DNA from 4 places in the Enterobacter sp. UPMP2061 genome. Region 2 is predicted to be linked to each of the others. Evidence: predicted binding sites of a transcription regulator. Region 2 holds the regulator's gene; each other region holds the start of a gene.

Region 1 (3,600 bases), on a different contig from region 2:
ACCGTTGGAGATCAGCACGCCGTTGTTACGCTGGCCCACTTCGCCCGGACGAACGTCGTCGTAGTGGCTGAAGGTGGAGTACAGCAGACCGGTACCGGAAGTCATGGTCATGAACTCAGAACGGAAGCCGATCAGGCCACGGCTTGGGATCACGTAGTCGAGACGTACGCGGCCTTTGCCATCTGGATTCATGTTTTTCAGGTCGCCTTTACGCTCACCCAGTGCCTGCATCACAGAACCCTGGTGCTGTTCTTCAACGTCCAGCGTTACGTTTTCGAATGGCTCTTGTTTACGGCCATCGATTTCGCGGAAGATAACTTTCGGACGGGAAACCGCCATCTCGAAACCTTCACGACGCATGTTCTCAATCAGAACAGACAGGTGCAGCTCACCACGACCCGAAACGCGGAATGCATCAGCGTCTTCGGTTTCTTCAACGCGCAGCGCAACGTTGTGCACCAGCTCTTTGTTCAGGCGGTCAAGGATCTGACGAGAGGTAACAAACTTACCCTCTTTACCACAGAACGGAGAGGTGTTGACGTTGAAGAACATGGATACGGTTGGTTCATCAACGGACAGGGCTGGCAGCGCTTCGACGTTCTGCGGATCGCAGATGGTGTCGGAGATGTTCAGTTCACCCAGACCGGTGATGGCGATGATGTCGCCCGCTTCAGCGATGTCGCTCTCGATACGCTCAAGACCCAGGTGAGTCAGAACTTTACCGACTTTACCGTTACGGGTTTTGCCTTCGCTATCGATGATAGTGACCTGCTGGTTAGGCTTCACTTTACCGCGCTTGATACGACCAATGCCGATTACGCCAACATAGTTGTTGTAGTCGAGCTGGGAGATCTGCATTTGCAGGGTGCCTTCCAGGTCAACGTTTGGCGCAGGAACGCGGTCAACAATCGTCTGGTACAGCGGAGTCATGTCTTCCGCCATGTCTTCGTGATCCAGACCGGCGATACCGTTCAGCGCAGACGCATAAACGATAGGGAAGTCCAGCTGTTCGTCGGTCGCGTCGAGGTTAACGAACAGGTCGAAGACCTGGTCAACAACCCAGTCAGGACGCGCGCCAGGACGGTCAACCTTGTTGATCACAACGATAGGTTTCAGGCCGTGGGCAAATGCTTTTTTGGTCACGAAGCGCGTTTGCGGCATAGGGCCATCAAATGCGTCAACCACCAGCAGCACGGAATCCACCATGGACATCACGCGCTCAACTTCACCACCGAAGTCGGCGTGCCCTGGGGTATCAACGATGTTGATACGGTAGTCATTCCATTTGATAGCGGTGTTTTTGGCGAGGATGGTAATCCCACGCTCTTTCTCCAAATCGTTGGAGTCCATCACACGCTCTTGAGTTTCGGCACGAGCATCAAACGTACCGGACTGCTGTAGCAGCTTATCAACCAGGGTAGTTTTACCATGGTCGACGTGCGCGATGATGGCGATATTACGCAATTTTTCGATCACAACTTTGCCTCAGGCATTTAGAAATAGCGCGTTATTGTACACGGATTAATCGCACTACAAAACAGGATCACAAACATCCCCCGCAAACAAGTATTGCAGAGATGCTTTGTGATCGCTTTCACGGAGCGGTAAAAGGGCACTTTAACGTAAATTGCACCAATATGGTGCTCGATGTTCACACAGAAGCACTATAATGGTGCAAAAAATCCAATGTGGTGCAGCCCTTCTGCACTATGGTGCGCATGATAACGCCTTTTTGGGGTGTTTTAAAAGTTGGCACAGATTTCGCTTTACAGAAATACAGTAAAAATATGGCAGCCCAGCCGATTTGAAGACCTCGTTACCACGACGACAATGACCAATCTGGAGAGTTAAGTATGTCCGCTGAACACGTTTTGACGATGCTGAACGAACATGAAGTGAAGTTTGTTGATCTGCGCTTCACCGATACCAAAGGTAAAGAACAGCACGTCACGATCCCTGCTCATCAGGTGAACGCCGAATTCTTTGAAGAAGGCAAAATGTTTGACGGCTCCTCCATTGGCGGCTGGAAAGGCATTAACGAATCCGACATGGTTCTGATGCCAGATGCAACCACTGCGCTCATTGACCCGTTCTACGAAGAACCTACGCTGATCATCCGCTGCGATATCCTGGAACCTGGCACGCTGCAAGGCTATGACCGTGACCCACGCTCCATCGCAAAACGCGCTGAAGAGTACCTGCGTTCTACCGGCATCGCAGACACCGTTCTGTTCGGGCCAGAGCCAGAGTTCTTCCTGTTCGACGACATCCGTTTTGGTGCTTCCATTTCTGGTTCCCACGTCGCTATCGATGACATCGAAGGCGCATGGAACTCTTCCACCAAATACGAAGGTGGTAACAAAGGTCACCGTCCGGGCGTGAAAGGCGGTTACTTCCCGGTTCCTCCGGTCGATTCTTCACAGGACATCCGTTCTACCATGTGTCTGATCATGGAAGAGATGGGCCTGGTTGTTGAAGCGCACCACCACGAAGTGGCAACGGCTGGCCAGAACGAAATCGCTACCCGCTTCAACACCATGACCAAGAAAGCGGATGAGATTCAGATCTACAAATACGTTGTGCATAACGTTGCGCACCGTTTCGGTAAAACCGCGACCTTCATGCCAAAACCCATGTTCGGCGACAACGGTTCCGGCATGCACTGCCACATGTCCCTGTCCAAGAACGGCACCAACCTGTTCTCTGGCGACAAATACGCGGGTCTGTCTGAGCAGGCGCTGCACTACATCGGCGGTGTTATCAAACACGCTAAAGCGATCAACGCCCTGGCGAACCCGACCACCAACTCCTACAAGCGTCTGGTCCCAGGCTACGAGGCACCGGTGATGCTGGCGTACTCTGCCCGTAACCGTTCTGCTTCTATCCGTATCCCGGTGGTGGCGTCTCCGAAAGCGCGTCGTATCGAAGTGCGCTTCCCGGACCCGGCGGCTAACCCATACCTGTGCTTCGCAGCACTGCTGATGGCCGGTCTGGACGGTATCAAGAACAAGATCCACCCGGGCGAAGCCATGGACAAAAACCTGTACGACCTGCCGCCAGAAGAAGCGAAAGAGATCCCACAGGTTGCCGGCTCTCTGGAAGAAGCCCTGCAAGCGCTGGACGCAGACCGTGAGTTCCTGACCGCTGGCGGCGTGTTCACCGATGAAGCGATCGACGCTTACATCGCGCTGCGTACCGAAGAAAACGACCGCGTTCGCATGACGCCGCACCCGGTTGAGTTCGAACTGTACTACAGCGTTTAATTGATTTGTTTTACCCGGCGCATACGCGTCGGGAGTAGTTGCCGTGGAAACTTTAGCCCATCTTCGGATGGGCTTTTTTCTCCACCAACAACCTGATCTCACGCGCTTTTTACCTCTAAAACGCTATACTGCACTAAAATAGTGCAACGACTCCAGGAGACTGCTGAATGGCAACTGGCACGCTGCCCGATGCTGGGCAGATCCTCAATTCTTTGATTAACAGTATCTTGCTGGTCGACGACGAGCTGGCGGTGCATTACGCCAACCCGGCGGCGCAGCAGCTGCTCGCTCAAAGCGCCCGTAAACTGTTTGGCACGCCGCTGCCTGAACTGCTGAG
Region 2 (3,600 bases):
TACTGACGGCGGCAGAGATTTGCCTGTCCGCCAGCGTCCGCGCCAGATCGGGTAACAACACTACCGGCAGGTTATCTACACAGTAAAATCCCATGTCTTCCAGCGCGCGCAGGGCCACAGACTTCCCGGACCCCGAACGACCGCTGACGATCATCAGCACCATGTTCCGTTTCTCCTCAGGGCAGCCGTACTGAAGGCCCTTTCCCGATTATGCCTCATCCTGATTGCCTTCTGCTTCAGTGATAATTTGATAAAGCTCTTCATCACTTTGGGCTGAGCGCAGTCGACGACAAATGGTTTTATCCGCCAGACGTTTGGCAACCAGCGACAGCGTGTGCAGGTGGGTTTTGGTCTGATCGGCAGGAACCAGCAGCGCGAAAAGCAGATCCACAGGCTGGTTATCGATGGCGTCAAAAGCGATAGGCGTTTCCAGTTGCACAAACACCCCCACGGCACGCAGCGTATCTTCTTCCAGCTTGCCATGCGGGATCGCAATGCCATTGCCGATGCCGGTACTGCCCATTTTTTCACGGGTCAGAATGGCTTCAAACACGATCTGCGGCGGCAGACCCAGCTGTTTTGCGGCCAGCTCACTGATGATTTCCAGCGCACGTTTTTTGCTCTGGCAGTGAACGCCACTGCGGGTACAATCCTGGTTAAGGACATTGCTCAGTTGAAGAGCGGAATCGTTGTTTATCATAATTTCACCTAAGCGCTAACTGTACAAATGGCCTGTTGTGTTTCACAACAGGCCGTCCTGCACCCGTTAACTGCCCGGACAATTAGTGTTGTTTCAGTTTATCTTTATGTTTATTGAGCTGTCTCGCAAGCTTATCAATCAAGCCGTCGATAGCCGCGTACATGTCTTGCCCTTCCGCACTGGCATGGAGTTCCCCTCCGTTGACGTGCAGGGTCGCATCCGAGATATGCGTCACTTTCTCCACTTTCAACACAACATAGACCTGGTTGATCCTCTCGAAATACTGCTCGAGTTTCGCAAACTTAGTGTTTACAAAATCGCGTAAAGCCTCAGTAATCTCGACGTTATGTCCGGTGATATTGAGCTGCATAGTGTCTTCCTTATCGGTTGTGTCAAACCAGTTGTTTACGCTGGTTAGACGGCGGAATGGATAAAGACTCTCGATACTTCGCGACAGTACGACGTGCCACCATAATACCCTGATCGGACAGCATGGTGGTTAACTTACTGTCACTGAGTGGCTTCGCGGGGTTCTCCGCGGCGATCAACTTCTTCACCAGGGCGCGAATAGCCGTTGACGAGGCTTCGCCGCCGCCTTCGGTGTTCACGTGGCTGGAGAAGAAATACTTAAGCTCAAAAATACCGCGTGGGCTGTGCAGATACTTCTGCGTGGTCACGCGGGAAATGGTTGATTCATGCATCTCGACGGCCTGGGCGATGTCCGCCAGCACCATCGGTTTCATAAACTCTTCGCCCTGCTCAAAGAACGCCTGCTGCTGTTCGACAATACAGCGGCTGACGCGCAGCAGCGTGTCATTACGGCTCTCCAGACTCTTGATCAACCAGCGTGCTTCCTGAAGGTTGCTGCGAATGTATTGATTATCAGCATCGTTACGGGCGCTGGTGCACATGGAGGCGTATTGCTGGTTGATTTGCAGGCGAGGAATGCTGTCGGCGTTCAGTTCAACGACCCAGCGGCCATTGTGCTTTCTCACCAGCACATCAGGAATGACATATTCCGGTTCGCTGGTCTGGATCGACTGCCCCGGACGCGGATCGAGCGACTGGATCAGATTCACCGCTTCCTTCAGCACCTCTTCTTTCAGGCGTGTGACGCGCATCAGGGTGCGGAAGTCGTGATTCGCCAGCAGATCCAGATGATCGCTGATGATGAGCCGGGCTTCGTCAATCCACGGTGTCTCTTTGGCAAACTGCGAAAGCTGGATCAGAAGGCAGTCGCGCAGATCTTTCGCGGCGACGCCAATCGGGTCGAAACGCTGAACGCGTTTCAGGACGGCTTCAATCTCTTCCAGTTCAATCTCGTCATCGCCGATGCTTTCCAGAATCTCGTCCAGCGTCACGGTCAAATAGCCCGTGTCGTCAACGGCATCGACAATCGAGGTGGCAATGGCGCGATCGGTATCGGAGAAAGGGGTCAGCTCTACCTGCCACATCAGGTAGTCCTGAAGCGACTGGGTGGTTTCGCCCTGGTAGACCGGGAGTTCATCGTCCTGGTAGTCTGCACGCGTCCCGGAAGGGGTACCCGCGGTGTAGATTTCGTCCCAGCTGGCATCCAGCGGCAGTTCGTCCGGCATCTCTTTCTGTTCGAGCGCATCTACGGAGTCGAGCGTTTCTGTGTCCTGCGTCTGCTGGGCGTCTACCTCGTCATGAAGATCGGTTTGCTCCAGCAGCGGATTGCTGTCCAGCGCCTGCTGGAGCTCCTGCTGGAGTTCTAACGTGGACAGCTGCAACAGACGGATTGCCTGCTGTAGCTGCGGCGTCATGGCCAGTTGCTGGCTGAGCCGTAATTGCAAACCTTGCTTCATGTTCAGAGCGTTTTTCTCCGGTTCGGCGTGACTTAACCTCTACCCTATCAGAGTCTGAAGTCTTCCCCAAGGTACACGCGCTTAACATGCTCATCTTCGAGGATTTGCTGCGGCGTACCGTGGGCAATCAGATGGCCCTGGCTCACTATGTAGGCGCGCTCACACACGGCCAGCGTTTCACGAACGTTGTGGTCCGTGATCAGTACGCCAAGCCCGCTGTCGCGCAGGTGCTCAATGATACGTTTGATATCGATAACGGAGATGGGGTCAACGCCCGCAAACGGTTCATCCAGCAGGATGAATTTTGGGTTTGCTGCCAGCGCGCGCGCAATCTCAACGCGGCGGCGTTCACCACCGGACAGCGCCTGGCCGAGGCTGTCACGCAGATGCTCGATATGAAACTCTTCCATCAGCTCGTTCGCACGGTCAGAGCGCTGCTCGCTGGTCAGATCGTCACGGATCTGGAGCACGGCCATCAGGTTGTCGAACACGCTTAAGCGGCGGAAAATAGACGCTTCCTGCGGCAAATAGCCGATGCCACGACGCGCGCGGGCATGCAGCGGCAGCAGGCTGATATCTTCATCATCGATGATGATGTTGCCGGCGTCACGCGGGACGATGCCCACCACCATGTAGAAGGTCGTGGTTTTACCCGCCCCGTTAGGGCCAAGCAAACCCACGATTTCGCCGGAGTTGACGGTCAGACTGACATCTTCGACGACGCGGCGGCCCTTATACGCTTTCGCGAGGTTTTTTGCAGTTAAAGTTGCCATAACGAATTAGTTACTCTTTTTCTGTGCCGGAGCCTGACCGTTGTTCTTGTCCTGCAACTGCGAAGGCACAAGCACGGTCGTGACGCGTTTGCCTTTTTCGCTGGAGGCCTGCATTTTCTGCTCTTTCACCAGATAGGTGATCTTGTCGCCTTTGATATTGCTGTCCAGCTGTTCCAGGTAAGCATTACCGGTCAGGATGACCAGATCCTTCGCCAGTTCATAATGCATATGCGAGGCATGGCCTTTCACCGGCTTGCCGTTGTCCTGCATCTGGTAGAAGGTGGCCGGGTTGCCATAACCA
Region 3 (3,600 bases), on a different contig from region 2:
CCTTCGCCGAGGTGAAAACGCAGCACGCCATCCAGCATGGTCGGCACGCCCTGCTGGCGCGGGCCCTGGCTGAGCTGGACGTAGTTTTGCAGTATCAACGACATCCCGATGGCCGAAATCAGCGGTGCCAGACGCGTCGAGTTGCGTAGCGGCTTATAGGCGATGCGCTCAATCGTCCAGCCATAAACGCCGGTGACCACGATGGTGAAAACCAGCGTCCCCAGGATCAGCAGCGGAAAGGAGTGGAGTCCAAAAAACGCCAGCAGGGCCAGGCCAATGGCCGAGAGATAGGCGGAGATCATATACACTTCGCCGTGGGCGAAATTGATCATACCGATGATGCCGTACACCATGGTGTAGCCGATGGCGATAAGACCGTAGACCGAACCCAGCGTTAAGCCATTAATTAATTGTTGCAGGAAGAATGTACTCATGGTCGCGCACCTGAATAAAGGGTTACGCCGACAGTCAGACCTGCCGGCGCTGAGCAGATTCCGTCCCGTTATGGCACTTCTTTATATTTGCCTTTGTCATCCCACTTATAGACCACGTAGTCAGAGACTTTGAGGTCACCTTTGCTGTCCCAGGCTTTTTTACCCATCACCGTGTCGACAGGGTTGGCCTTCAGCCACTCGCTGGCTTTTGCGGAATCCGTCCCTTTCGTGGCCTTGAATGCCGCCGCGATAGCCTGCACAGACGCGTAGGCGTAGAGGGTGTATCCTTCAGGTTCAAATTTACCGGTGCGGAATTTCTCGATGACGGCTTTTCCGTCCGGGATCAGGCGCGGATCTTTACCGAAGGTCATGTAAATACCGTTGGTGTATTGCGCCCCACCGGCGGCGGTGACCATCTCTTCATTGACGATACAGTCTCCCGAGAAGAACTTCGCCTGCACGCCCTGTTCACGCATCTGGCGAACCAGCGGGCCCGCTTCCGGGTGACAGCCTCCGAAGAACACCACGTCCGGTTTTTGTGCGCCAATTTTGGTCACCAGCGCGTTAAAGTCTTTCTCCCCGCGGGATAACCCTTCGTACATCACCTCCTTCACGCCGCGTTTCGCCAGCGCCGCCTTAGTGGCGTCCGCCAGCCCCTGGCCGTAGGTGTCTTTATCGTGGATGATGACCACCCGTTTGGCTTTCAGCTTATCAAGAATGAAATCGCTGGCGACCTGGCCCTGCTGGTCGTCACGTCCGCACATGCGAAATATATCGCTCATGCCACGTTCGGTAATAAGCGGGTTCGTTGAGCCGGGGGTGATGGAGAGGATCCCGGCATCGCTGTAGACCTCGGAGGCGGGCATGGTCGACGAGGAGCAGAAGTGGCCGACGACCGCTTTCACCTTATCCTGATCAACTAAGCGGTTGGCAACGGCGACGGCCTGTTTGGGCTCGCAGGCGTCGTCGCCCTGAACCAGTTTGATTTTCTCACCGTTGATCCCGCCGGCGGCGTTAATGTCTTCCGCCGCCTGCGTAGCGCCATGCCAGTATTGATCGCCGTAGGTTGCGTTCGGGCCTGTGAACGGCCCGGCCACGCCGATGACGATATCGGCCTGCGCGGAAAAGGCCGTCACCAGACAACCGGCCAGCACCAGGGAGAGGGGAGTTTTGGTAAATTTCAGCGACATTATTATGTTCCTTAGCAAAGAGGTTTTTGCACCAGGTATAAACCCGAACGCCTGATGGCATCGTAAATCCAAAAACAAGAGCGAGAACAAAATGCACTTTAGAAGCAATCTCATGCTTAATACGGCGAGGATCCCACGCACCGCGAAGCGCGCAGAACATTAAGCAAAAAGGTTGCCAGAATGGTTAATCCCTTGACCGGGTCACAACACGTTGAGTATAGAGCGCCGTTTTATGCGCCTTTGCGGGATGAGATGAATTTACAGCGGAGATCACATCTCCTTAACAACAAAGCCCATAAGTTGTGCAACGGTCACGATTTGCACGTTTTTGCAGCAATAAAGACCTAAACTTCAGATAGGCACGCGCGGCGATATATGTCAGGATCGTTTTTTTTATCAGGAGTATCAGCAATGGCTGAAGGCCCATTAAATGAAAGCGAGATGGCGTGGCTGGAAGAGACATTAATCTCTTACGGTCACGACGATGCATCCGTGATTGACGTGTCCGAACTGGACGGCATGCTTACCGCAGTACTTTCCGGTCCCGTCGTGGTGGAGCCCGACACCTGGCTGGTGGCGGTCTGGGGTGGTGAGAAGTATATTCCGCGCTGGAAAAACGATCGTGAGATGAACCGTTTTATCGATCTCTGCTTTAAGCACATGAACGATATTGCCGAGCGTTTGAGCGAATACCCGGATCAGTTTGAACCGCTGTTTGGCTATAACGACGTTGACGGTCAGAGCTATACCGTGGTGGAAGAGTGGTGCTATGGCTACATGCGCGGCGTGGCGCTGACGGACTGGTCATCCCTGCCGGAAGCGCTGGAAGCGGACCTGGCGGTGATTGCCCTGCACGGGACGGAAGAGAGCAGCGAGAAGCTGGATGCGCTGACCGAAGAGGAGTACATGGCCAGCATCGAAAGCATTCAGCCTGCGGCGCTGCGTTTGTATAACTACTGGGTGGCTAACCCGCAGCAGCCGGAAGCGAAAAAGCCGATCGTTAACGGGTCGAAGGTGGGGCGTAACGACCCGTGCCCGTGCGGGAGTGGGAAGAAGTTTAAAAGCTGCTGCCTGCACTGAAAAAAGGGGCTATTCATAGCCCCTTTTTTTATCCCACTTCCGGCAGCATCCCCGCTGCAATCAGCACCTGCACCAGAATAATCACCACCCCACAACCAAACACCACGCACAGCATTGGCGTACCGCCCGCTACGCGATACCCCTGCTGCGGATGTTGCTGGCGGCTCTTCCACGCCAGCAGGGAAGGCAGCAGCAGGGCCAGTACCGATAACGCCACGCCAGCATACCCCAGCGCCATCACAAACCCGCGCGGGTAAAAGAGCGCGAAGGCCAGCGGCGGCAGGAAGGTCATCGCCCCCGTCTGTAAGCGTCCGGCAACGGTATTGCGACGCTGGAACAGATCCGCCATATAGTCAAACAGGCCAAGCGCTACGCCGAGGAAGGAGGTTGCCAGCGCCAGGTCTGCAAACAGATGTACCGCCAGCTCCACGTGTGAAGAGGCCACCACGTTACGCAGGGCAACCAGGAATCCATTCAGACCAGAATGCTCTGCCATCAGGCCGATAAAGGTATTGGAATCAATACTGCCCAGCGTCACCAGCTGCCAGAACAGGTAAGCAATCAACGGAATGGCGCTGCCGATAACAAAGACGCGGCGCAGCTTGCGAATATCACCGTTCATATAGCTCACGATGCTCGGCACGCTGCCGTGAAAACCGAAGGAGGTGAAAATAACCGGGATGGCCGAAAGCGCCAGACCTTTCTCCAGCGGGAGGGAGAGCAGGTTAATCTTGTGAACATGCGGTGCCAGCAGCACCAGCATCACAATCAGGAAGAGAATTTTGGCGCTGAACAAAAAACGGTTAAACAGATCGACCAGCGATGTGCCCGCACAAACCACGCCGCCACCGATCAGCGTAAAGACAATGGCGCCTGTTTCCGGTGAAAGTGACGCA
Region 4 (3,600 bases), on a different contig from region 2:
TTCAAAACCCAGCCCGAAAAAGACGACCTTACGCTCAGGATTAGCCATCGCCAGCGTCAGGGCATCCATCGGTGAGTAGACGATCCGCACGTCTGCGCCGCGCGCCTTCGCCTGGAGCAGCGAGCCATTTTTTCCCGGTACACGCATGGCGTCGCCAAAGGTGCAAAAAATCACACCGGGGCGGCTGGCGATGTCGATACAGCTGTCGATGCGCCCCATCGGCAGCACGCACACCGGGCAGCCGGGGCCGTGGATAAACTCGATGTTCTCCGGCAGCAGCTGGTCGAGGCCAAATTTAAAGATGGCGTGGGTGTGTCCGCCGCACACCTCCATGATCCGCAGCGGTTTTTCTTTCGTGTAGTCCAGCAGCGAGGCGCGGGTCTTCAGGCGATCGATAAGCTGCAACACCTGCTCAGGCGCGCGATATTCATCAACGTAACGCATGTGTTAACGTTCCTCCCCATACAACAGGGCGCCCACGTCCGGCTCGACATCGAACATATTCTGTAGCGCGTCCAGCGTGTCGCGGGCTTCTTCCTCATTAATCACGCTCATGGCAAAACCCACGTGGACCAGCACCCACTGGCCGAGACGCGATGCGCCGGTCTCATCGTGGCTGCCTACCAGCGTCAGGTCGACATCGCGCAGGATGCCGCAGACCTCCACTTTGGCCTGATTGCCGTCGAGGGAATGAATTTGTCCGGGGACGCCTATGCACATCGTTCGTTCTCCAGCCAGTTCAGCCAGGCGTCCATCCCGTCGCCGCGCGTGGCGGAAACCAGCAGGATCTCAATGTCCGGGTTCACTTCCCGGGCGTAAGCCAGGCACTTATCCACGTCGAAATTCAGGTACGGCAGCAGGTCGACCTTGTTCAGCAGCATGAGGGAGGCGGCGGCAAACATATGCGGATATTTAAGCGGCTTGTCTTCCCCTTCGGTCACGGAGAGCACCGCCACTTTATGCCGCTCGCCGAGGTCGAAGCTTGCCGGACAGACCAGGTTGCCGACGTTTTCAATAAACAGGATACCGTTATCCGCCAGCGGCAGGCGCGGGGCGGCGTCGGCAATCATCTGCGCGTCCAGGTGGCACCCTTTCCCGGTGTTGACCTGAATCGCAGGCGTACCGGTTTCGCGGATGCGCGCGGCGTCGTTTACCGTTTGCTGGTCGCCTTCGATTACGGCGCAGGAGACGTGTTCGTTCAGACGTTTAAGGGTTTCGGTCAGCAGCGTGGTTTTACCGGAGCCGGGGCTGGAGACCAGGTTCAGCACCAGCTGTTCGCGCGCGGCAAAGCGGGCGCGATTGCGGGCGGCGAGCTGGTTATTCTTGTCCAGCACGTTGATCTCCACCTCCAGCATCTGGCGCTGGCTGATGCCCGGCGCGTGCGTACCCGCTTCGCCATGGCCGTAATGGAGGTCGCCCGCGTCGGAACGCTGCGGGGCAAAGGTGATGCCGGTCAGTGCCGCCGCGGGACGCGGGGCAGGGGAAAAGGGCGCGGAGCGAAACGCGGAGTGGGGACGGTGTTCATCCCCTTCTATATACAGGTTGCCTTCAGCGCAACCGCAGGTACTACACATACATTACTCCTTCTCGATTTCGAGGCGTTGGATCTGCATACCGTCATCCGCCACGATGCGCAGCCCGCTGCTCTGGCACTGCGGACAGCGCTGCACCTTCGATGACAGCAGCGTGACGTACTCCTGACACTGCTCGCACCAGCACTCTGCCTGCTGCTCTTCAATATGCAGCTCGCAGCCTTCCGCCAGCGTGCCGCGGCATACCAGCTCAAAACAGAAGGTGAGGGCGCTGGTCTCGACGCAGGAAAACGCCCCGACCTTCAGCCAGACGCCGGTGACGCGTTTCGCGTGGTTTTGCACTGCCTGCTGTTCGATAAGTTCCAGTGCCCGCTGGCAGAGGGTAATTTCGTGCATGACGCCTCCTTAATGAATTGCCCCTTCAATGCAATAACGGTGCCAGCTTGATTTGCGTTATGGCGTGACGATGTCAACGCTGTCGAAATGACACGTCGACACCGCGGCGATGACAGTGCGCTTCTCTTTAAAATCCATTTAAATCAATAAATTAAAAACTGGCACGAAATCTGCTTAACAGCCGCTAACTCCATTAACCGGATACCTTTTATGACTATTTGGGAAATTAGCGAAAAAGCGGATTACATCGCGCAACGTCATCAGCAGCTCCAGGAGCAATGGCACCTGTACTGCAATTCACTGATCCAGGGGATTACGCTGTCGAAGGCCCATCTGCATCACGCCATGAGCTGTGCGGCGCAGGGGGATATGCGTTTTGTCCTGTTCGGTCACTTTACGATTTACGTCACCCTGGCGGAGACCTTCAACAGCCACACGATTGAGTACTACGTCGAGACGAAAGAGGGCGACAGGCACTGCATCGCCCGGGCGCAGCTGATGGCGGACGGCATGGTGGACGGTCATGTCAGCAACCGCGATCGCCAGCAGGTGCTGGAGCACTATCTGGAGAAAATCGCGCCGGTTTATAACGGCCTCTACGCCGCCGTTGAGCACGATCGGCCAGTCAACCTGAAACAGCTGATCGACGGAAAATCCTCCGCGAACGTGGCCTGAAAAGCGAGTGTCGAGAAGTGTCGATAAGACAGTTTTTTTCGTCAAAAATGACTATCACCAGAGGATGACCCGGTGAACCGTTTTGTAATTGCTGACTCGACGGTCTGTATTGGCTGTCGGACCTGTGAGGCGGCGTGCTCGGAAACGCACCGCCTGCACGGGCTACAGTCCATGCCGCGCCTGCGCGTCATGCGTAATGAGAAAGAGTCTGCCCCGCAGCTCTGTCACCACTGTGAAGACGCTCCGTGCGCGGGCGTCTGTCCTGTCAATGCCATCACCCGCGTTGACGGCGCGGTACAGCTGAACGAAAGCCTGTGCGTGAGCTGCAAGCTGTGCGGCATCGCCTGTCCGTTCGGCGCCATTGAGTTTTCAGGCAGCCGCCCGCTGCATATTCCGGCGAATGCTAATACTGCGAAAGCGCCGCCTGCGCCACCGGCTCCGGCACGCGTGAGTACGCTGCTGGACTGGGTGCCGGGCATTCGCGCCGTTGCGGTGAAGTGCGATCTGTGCAGCTTCGATGAGCAGGGTCCGGCCTGCGTGCGGACCTGCCCGACCCGGGCGCTGGTCCTGGTCAACATCCGCGACATCGCTCGCACCAGCAAACGCAAGCGCGAGCTGACCATCAATACCGACGTTGGCGATCTTTCGCTGCTGCGGGCGCTTAACGAGGGGGCGAAATGAACGCGATAGTTATGATGACCAGCGGTGTGGCCTGGTTTGCCGCCGCCGCTGTCCTGGCGCTGCTTCTCTCCTTCCATAAAACGCTGAGCGGGGTGATCGCCGGTATCGGCGGGGCGGTCGGCAGCCTGATGACGCTGGCGGCGGGCGGGGTTGTCCTGATCGACGGCCAGTCTGTTGACACCCTCATCCCGCTGATTCACCACGCCGTTGAGCTTACGCCGCTGAACGCCATCTGGCTGATAACCTTTGGCCTGTGCGGGCTGTTTATCAGCCTGTTTAATATCGACTGGCACCGACATCAGCACACCAAAGCCAA

Evidence for each region. Region 2 encodes sigma-54, which starts transcription at its own class of promoters, with help from an activator protein. Its sites were predicted from a motif close to GTTGGCACANNTTTCGCTNT; they were not measured.
Region 1: the regulator sigma-54 is predicted to act here: its motif matches at 1,749-1,768, upstream of glnA (glutamate--ammonia ligase).
Region 3: the regulator sigma-54 is predicted to act here: its motif matches at 1,785-1,804, upstream of ACWKXX_RS08665 (branched-chain amino acid ABC transporter substrate-binding protein).
Region 4: the regulator sigma-54 is predicted to act here: its motif matches at 1,956-1,975, upstream of hypA (hydrogenase maturation nickel metallochaperone HypA).

The regions. Positions count from the first base shown of each region.
Region 1 covers NZ_JBSKJP010000012.1:102,747-106,346, forward strand. The annotation lists gene typA (ribosome-dependent GTPase TypA) at 1-1,476, opposite strand, end outside; gene glnA (glutamate--ammonia ligase) at 1,854-3,263, shown strand; gene glnL (nitrogen regulation protein NR(II)) at 3,431-3,600, shown strand, end outside.
Region 2 covers NZ_JBSKJP010000004.1:81,649-85,248, forward strand. The annotation lists gene rapZ (RNase adapter RapZ) at 1-163, opposite strand, end outside; gene ptsN (PTS IIA-like nitrogen regulatory protein PtsN) at 209-700, opposite strand; gene hpf (ribosome hibernation promoting factor) at 783-1,070, opposite strand; gene rpoN (RNA polymerase factor sigma-54) at 1,093-2,526, opposite strand; gene lptB (LPS export ABC transporter ATP-binding protein) at 2,574-3,299, opposite strand; gene lptA (lipopolysaccharide ABC transporter substrate-binding protein LptA) at 3,306-3,600, opposite strand, start outside.
Region 3 covers NZ_JBSKJP010000002.1:658,289-661,888, forward strand. The annotation lists gene ACWKXX_RS08660 (ABC transporter permease subunit) at 1-434, opposite strand, end outside; gene ACWKXX_RS08665 (branched-chain amino acid ABC transporter substrate-binding protein) at 503-1,624, opposite strand; gene ACWKXX_RS08670 (YecA/YgfB family protein) at 2,036-2,704, shown strand; gene tyrP (tyrosine transporter TyrP) at 2,733-3,600, opposite strand, start outside.
Region 4 covers NZ_JBSKJP010000010.1:33,951-37,550, reverse strand. The annotation lists gene hypD (hydrogenase formation protein HypD) at 1-444, opposite strand, end outside; gene ACWKXX_RS17340 (HypC/HybG/HupF family hydrogenase formation chaperone) at 448-720, opposite strand; gene hypB (hydrogenase nickel incorporation protein HypB) at 711-1,574, opposite strand; gene hypA (hydrogenase maturation nickel metallochaperone HypA) at 1,578-1,928, opposite strand; gene hycA (formate hydrogenlyase regulator HycA) at 2,139-2,603, shown strand; gene ACWKXX_RS17320 (4Fe-4S dicluster domain-containing protein) at 2,676-3,284, shown strand; gene hycC (formate hydrogenlyase subunit 3) at 3,281-3,600, shown strand, end outside.